Regions from separate parts of the Paraburkholderia sp. J8-2 genome, predicted to be linked through region 3. Evidence: riboswitches for the same ligand, from Rfam matches in the RefSeq annotation. Region 3 holds a riboswitch; each other region holds the start of a gene.
What was found. A riboswitch is a leader RNA that binds a small molecule or an ion and turns the genes downstream of it on or off. The one in region 3 is predicted to bind cobalamin.
Positions count from the first base shown of each region.

Region 1: it holds a riboswitch for cobalamin, as region 3 does, so the genes downstream of both, cobW (cobalamin biosynthesis protein CobW) here and U5A52_RS09070 (TonB-dependent receptor domain-containing protein) in region 3, are expected to answer to the same signal.
Region 2: it holds a riboswitch for cobalamin, as region 3 does, so the genes downstream of both, cobG (precorrin-3B synthase) here and U5A52_RS09070 (TonB-dependent receptor domain-containing protein) in region 3, are expected to answer to the same signal.

Region 1 is NZ_CAJMZA010000007.1:268,533-270,792, reverse strand. It holds gene cobO (cob(I)yrinic acid a,c-diamide adenosyltransferase) at 1-113, opposite strand, end outside; gene U5A52_RS18675 (cobalamin biosynthesis protein) at 128-553, opposite strand; cobalamin riboswitch at 720-990, shown strand; gene cobW (cobalamin biosynthesis protein CobW) at 1,211-2,260, shown strand, end outside.
Region 2 is NZ_CAJMZA010000007.1:254,610-256,869, forward strand. It holds gene cbiE (precorrin-6y C5,15-methyltransferase (decarboxylating) subunit CbiE) at 1-724, opposite strand, end outside; cobalamin riboswitch at 866-1,054, shown strand; gene cobG (precorrin-3B synthase) at 1,150-2,260, shown strand, end outside.
Region 3 is NZ_CAJMZA010000003.1:48,104-50,363, reverse strand. It holds gene U5A52_RS09070 (TonB-dependent receptor domain-containing protein) at 1-1,118, opposite strand, end outside; cobalamin riboswitch at 1,219-1,401, opposite strand; gene U5A52_RS09065 (acid phosphatase) at 1,662-2,260, opposite strand, start outside.

The DNA of each region.
Region 1 (2,260 bases), on a different contig from region 3:
CCGGTGTTGACGATCAGGAGGCCCTTTTCGTGCGTTGCGGCGGCCTGTTTTTTCTCGTGGCCCTCGCGGCGGCGTTGCGTCATGCGTTGGTGCGATTCGGGATCGGTTTTCATCGTCGTGAGTGGGTTTATTGCGGGGCTTTCGCTTGCGTGTTTGCCGGGTTTTGCAGCGTGCTGGCGATCGCGACCGTGACGCCGTCGAGCGCCAGCTTGCCGCGCACGAGCGGACCGCCGCCCGCCGCGAGACGCGCGCAGGGCTCGCACACGCCGTCCACGCCGAATTGCGCTTGGGCAGCAGCGGAGGGCGGCGCGATCGTGGGCGTCGCGGCGATTTGCTCCCGCGTGAACGTGTACAGCGGCAGCGCATGCGCCCCGCAAAACGCCTGTAGCGCGGGTTCGCCGGCTTTGACGTCGAGCGTGGCCACGGAGGTCACGCTTTCGAGCGGCCACGCACCGAGCGCGGCGCGCACGGCGGCGTCGACCTGCGCAAGCGTCACGCCGCGCCGGCAGCCAATGCCGAGCGCGAGCGACGGCGCGCGCTGTGCGGGCTCCAGCGTGGTTTCGAATGAAGCTGCGCGCGTGGCGCGATTTTCGACAGAATTCACGGCGGGAGCGGAGCAAGCAAAACAGTCGTATTCCGGCCGTTGCCGGATGCGCGCTACGATAGCACACGCTTTTGCGGCTTCCCACGCCTTCCTTGACGCGCAAGCCCCCCGCGCCTACACTCGCACGCACTCTGGTGCTCGCGCGCGCGATTCATGATGCGCGCGCAGTTAAACGGGAATCAGGGAGCCATCCCGCCTCGGGCGTGGCCAACCTGAACTGCACCCGCAACGGTACAACGAGCGCGGCGTTCGAACGAATGCCGCAAACCGCTTCCATGCTTTACGCAGTCCACGCCACTGCCCGAGCCGGCCGCAAGGCCACTCGCGCGGGAAGGCGAAGCGGTGTTTCGTCAGTCCGGATACCGGCCAGATACGTGGGATTCGCGCTGCGGGGATGCGGTGCCGGGTCCATGATATTCACGCGTCGGCCGGGCGAGGCCCCGGTGCGTTTCTGGTCGTTCGTCCCCCCGCAGGTTTTTTTTGAATCGTTACGCGTGAGTGCGTCTCCACGGATACGCGCGTGCTCGCGTGACGACACACAGACACCCGCACGAACGGCCAACGCGACGCACCCCGCTATCCGGCTTGGCGCCGAAGGAGCACTTCATGCAAATGCGCAAGATTCCGGTCACGATCGTGACGGGCTTTCTCGGCAGCGGCAAAACCACGCTGCTGCGTCACATTCTCCAGCACGCGGGTGGTCTGCGCGTCGCGGTCATCGTCAACGAGTTCGGCGAACTCGGTATCGACGGCGAAATTCTGCGCGGCTGCGGCATTGGCTGCGACGAGAACGGCAACGAAACGGAAGGCCAGCTCTACGAACTCGCGAACGGTTGCCTGTGCTGCACCGTGCAGGAAGAGTTCTTCCCGGTGATGGAGAAACTGCTCGAACGCCGCGGCGACATCGATCATGTGCTGATCGAAACCTCCGGCCTCGCGCTGCCCAAGCCGCTCGTTCAGGCGTTCAACTGGCCGTCGATTCGCAACGCGTTCACCGTCGATGCGGTCGTGACCGTGGTGGACGGCCCCGCCGCCGCGAGCGGCCAGTTCGCCGAAAACCCGCAGGCCGTGGACGCACAACGCCGCGCCGACCCGAATCTCGATCACGAATCGCCACTGCACGAGCTGTTCGAAGACCAGCTTTCGGCCGCCGATCTCGTCATTCTCAACAAGACCGATCTGCTCGACGAAGCGGGCCAGGACGCGCTCATTGCCGAGCTGCGCGAAGAACTGCCGCCGCAGGTGAAGATCGTGCGCGCGCAGCACGGCAAGCTCGATCTGCATACGCTGCTCGGGCTCGAAGCGGCTTCCGAAGAGAGCATTCATCTGCGGCACGACCATCACGGTTCCGGCGACGATCCCGATCATCATCATGACGAGTTCGATTCGGTCGTGGTGTCGGGCGCGGCCGCTTCGCGCGAGAGCGTGATCGAAGCGCTGCAGCAGCTCGTCGATGCACACACGATCTATCGCGTGAAGGGCTTCGCCGCGCTGCCGGGGGCACCGATGCGTCTCGTGATTCAAGGTGTAGGCCGCCGCTTCGACAGCTATTTCGACCGCCGCTGGAACGCGCAGGAAAGCGCGACGCAGCCGCTTGCGAGCCGCTTCGTGCTGATTGGCGAAGACCTCGATGGCACGACGCTGCAAGCGGCATTC
Region 2 (2,260 bases), on a different contig from region 3:
GCTTCGTGAGCTGGCCGTCGTGGCGGTAGGCGTCGTCGGGAAGGCCCGGCGTGAGCGTCCAGCCGTGCGCAGGCGCATTCGCAACATCGCTTTCGCATTCGAACGCGACGAGGTTGAGCGCCGCGGTTTCGTCGACGTGCCACGCATCGGCGCGGCCTTCGATGCGGCGCTCAAGCGGGCCGCCCAGATGCTCGAACACGGCAAGACGCGTGGCGCCGAAGCCCGCTTCGGCGAGCAGCGCGGCGAGCGCCGCGGGCGTGCGCCCGTCCGCGCTCAACGCCAGCACGCGCGAGCGCGCGTAGAGATAGCGGCGCAGCGCATCGAGCGGTCGGCCGACGAGCGAGACCATCGCCGTATCCTGCAACGCCCAGCCCATGCGCGCCGCCGCCAGCGAGAGCGACGAGGGCGCGGGCAGCACGCGCATTTCACCGGGCGCCACGCGGCGCGCGAGCGTCGCGCCCACGCCGAACAGCATGGGGTCGCCGCTCGCGAGCACGCATACGGGCGCATTCGACTCGCGATGCGCGAGCAGCGCCTCGACGCTGAACGGCTGCGGCCACGCTTCGCGGCGCGCACGCACGCGCGAGGGCAGCATCGCAAGATGGCGCTCGCCGCCCGTCACGACGGCAGCGTCGAACAACGCGCGCCGCGCGTCGCGCCCGAGCCCCGCATAGCCATCGTCGCCTATGCCCACCACCGTCAGCCATGCCTGCGTGCCCTGCATTCGTTCTCCCGCTTTTGCTTGCTTTGTTGCCTGGTTTGTCGCCTGTTTCCGCGCGCCGCCATCGGCCCGCAACCCGATTGCCGGGCGGAGCGCGCGCGAAAACGGGCATAATACCGTGTCCGCCGGCGCCTTTAAGGCACTTTGTATGAGGCCGGAGTCAGCGCTGAAGCGCTAACTCCGGATCGCAAACAGGGAACACAGCAAGCTGTGGCCGCCCCCGCGACTGTAAGCAGCGAGACCGCATCCACCCGAGCCACTGGTTTTACCGGGAAGGCCGATGCGGTCCACGACCTGCGAGCCAGGAGACCTGCCGGCCGACTGTTCGTGCGAACCCATATCGGGCGGGGTGTACCGATACCGCTGCCGTTTCCCGCCTCACGTGCGGGCAGCGCGCCGCTCCCGCGCGATGCTTACCCGGTATTCCCTTGAAACACGAAACGAAGCCCGTCTCGCCCGCTGCTGCATTGGCCGTGCTCCGCCCCTCGGCGTGCCCGGGGCTCGTGCGCGTGGTCGCGGCGCGCGACGGCGGCCTGTGCCGCATCCGCCTGCCCGGCGGCGTGCTGAGCGCCACGCGGGCGCGCGCCCTCGCCGACGCCGCGTTGGCGCATGCCGGCGGCGTGCTCGAACTGACCAATCGCGCGAACGTGCAGATTCGCGGCGTACGCGTGGGCGAGGAGGCCGCGTTGAGCGCCGCGCTGATCGGTGCGGGCCTCGGGCCCGCTGGCATCGACGCCGCGAGCCCGGTCGAGCACGCGTGCGCCGCCGACGAATTGCGCAACGTGATGCTGAGCCCGCTCGCGGGCGTTGACCCTGAGGCTTTGTGCGACACAACGGTGCTCGCCGCAGCCCTCATCGACATGATGCAGCGCGAAGCGCGTTTCGCCGCGCTCTCGCCCAAGTTCGCGCTGCAACTGGACGGCGGCGAGCGTATGGCGATGCTCGGGCATCCGCACGACATCTGGCTCGCCGCGTTGCCGCACGGCGCGACCGTGCGCTTTGCACTGGGCCTTGCAGGGTGCCCCACGACGCAGCCAATCGGCACGCTCGCGACCGAAAATATTTGCGCATCGATACGTGCGCTGCTCCATGCGTTCCTCGATCTCGCGGGCGCAGACGCAACGCGCATGCGTGACGTGCTCGCCGCACACTCACTCGATGCGCTGCTGCAACGCGCGCGCGATCATGGCGGCTTCGCGCTGATGCGTGACGACGCCGCGCTGCACGCGTGGCGTCGCGAGCCGAGTCCTGCCGGCTTGCGACTGGGCGCGCACGCGCTGCACGTCGACGGCAGTGGCTACGTAGGCGCGCAGCCCGCGCTCGGCCGCATCGACGCGCATACGCTGCGCGCGCTCGCCGCGCTCGCGCAAGACTCGGGCGATGCGACGCTGCGGGTGACGCCATGGCAAGGCCTGCTGCTGCCTAACGTGCCCGCGCGCGCCATGACCGGCGCGCTCGAACGGCTGCACGCGCTCGGCCTCATCGTCTCGCGCGCCGATCCGTTCGCGCGCCTGATCGCCTGCACGGGCTCGGCGGGGT
Region 3 (2,260 bases):
GGCAGAAACGCCAGTTCGCGCGTGTAGTCGTAGGCGAGCTTGGTCTCGCCGTCGAGCGGCATGCCGAAGAGCGTGTGGCCCCTTTCCTGATGCGTGAGCGACGTGGAGGTGGCAAAGCGCGTCGAATCGATCTCGTCGGTCGGGATCGTCGGGTCGTTCGAATAGAGGAACTGACGGTCGGTGGCGTACCCCACCGACTGGTCGAACTGCGTGGTCGGCGTGATGTCGAGGTGGAACGCGAGGCCGGTCGTGAGCTGGTTGTCGCGCTGGCGGTCGTTGCCACCCGCGTTGTCGTAGGAGAGATCGGAGCGGTGGTAAAGCGCGAAGGTCGAGATCGACCAGTTGTCGTGCGCATAGCCAAGGCGCGCGTCCAGGTTCTGCGCGTGGTAAGGGTTGCGGCCGGCTTCGTGGCCGTAGGCCCAGGGCTGCGTCGCGTCGATGCCGGCCGTGTTGTAGTCGTGCAGACCCAGCGAATACGTGAGTCCGCTCAACGCGGCAAGCGGCCCTGCCGAGCCGATCGTGCCCGAGGTGCGCACCTGCGTGTCGAAGGTCTTGTTCGAGCCGCCGCCGAACGACACGGTGGTCTGGTTCGGCTGGTTCGACGCATGGCGCGTGAAGAGCTGCACGACGCCGCCCACGGCGTCCGCGCCGAACGAGGCGGCCGCGGGACCCGAGATCACCTCCACGCGGTCGAACGAGTCGGTCGCAAGATCGCCCCATTCGGCAGTGCCGGTGGTGACGGAGCCCACGCGTATGCCGTCGATGAACACGGCCACCTGGTCCGCCGACGACCCGCGGATGCTCACGCCCGTGTACGACCCAGGCCCCCCGGTCTGCGAGACGGTGACGCCGGGCAGCGTGGCGAGCGCCTGCGCAATGCTGGGGTCGACGGGCGAGACGCGGTCGAGGTCGGCGCGCGTGAGCACCTGGGTGGTTGCGTAGCGCTGGTCGAACGATTGCGGCAGGTGCTGCGTGTCGCCCACGACGAGGATATTGGGCAGCGTGGTGTCGTCGGTGGTTTGCTGCTGCGCCTGGGCGGGCGATGCGTCGGCGGCATGCGCGGTTTGCCACGCACAGGCGAGCGCGGCGGAAGTCAAAACGAACTGGCGAAACTTCATGATGCGGTGGCTGGAAACAGCGCTTGTTCAGGGCTGTCCTTGCAACGGGCAGCCGCCGCATGGGCGGTGCTTGCGCATTGGGGATCCCCGCCCGTTGCGGCTGCTGGACTCGGCTGATGGCAGGTCTCCTGGCTCGCGGGTCGACGTCCGTTGCCGGCCTTCCCGGTTTCCCAGTGGCCCGCTTTGGCATGGACTCGCCGCTGACAGTTGCGGGGGCAGCCGCAGTCTTGCACTGCGTTCCCTTTTGATCCCGTCGCCGGGAACCATCAGCGCGCAAGGGTAATGGCCGCGCATTGCGCGCGTCAACCTTTGCCGGGTGCGGTGTGGCGAAAACACCCGGTTTGGTCTGCCCCCCCGGCGCCACGCGTTGACCGATGGACGTGCGCTGTTATGCGGGTGTCTCACGGCATGCGATCTCGTGCCGTTGACGGAGGGGCGAGAGAGGCGCTTGCGAGCCTCGCGAAATCGCAAGCTCCGGTGTTCGGCGCATGAAACACGGCCCCGAACCATTGTGATTCGGGGCCGCTTTCCGGTGTGGCTACATCACGAAGCCGAGAGCTTCACCGCCACGCCGGTCGAAGAATAAACGGGCGTGGCCTTGAAGCCATCCACAGTGACGGTCGCGAACTTGACCGACGCGCCGCTGCCGTCGATCAGGTCGATCGTGTCGCCTGCCTTCGGCGCATAGCCGTTCACGAACTTCACGTGCAGCGTGCCGCCCGCCACCGTGAGCTGGCCGCCCACGCGCAGGCGTCCGCCGCCGTTGCCGTCGATGTCGAGTTCGAGCGTCGTGCTGTCGAGCTGCGTGTACTTGCCCGCTACCGTCAACGGCGCGGCCGCCGCGACGGTCACGCTGCCGCCGGAGCCCACGTACACATCGCCGTTGCCGAAGGCCGTGGCCGACGCGGCCGCGAGCACGCCGCCGCTCACCTGCGAGCCGCCCGTGTAACTGTTGTTGCCCGCGAGCGTGAGCGTGCCGCTGCCCTGCAGCGTGAGCTTGCCCGAGCCGGCAATGTCGTTGCGCCAGGTGTCGGCGGCGTTGAAGCCGCCCTGGCTTGCGTCCATTGCGACGATCACGTTGCCGCTGAATGCGCCATAACCATCGGCAGCACTAAACATGTTCAGACGGCCCCAGCCTTCGG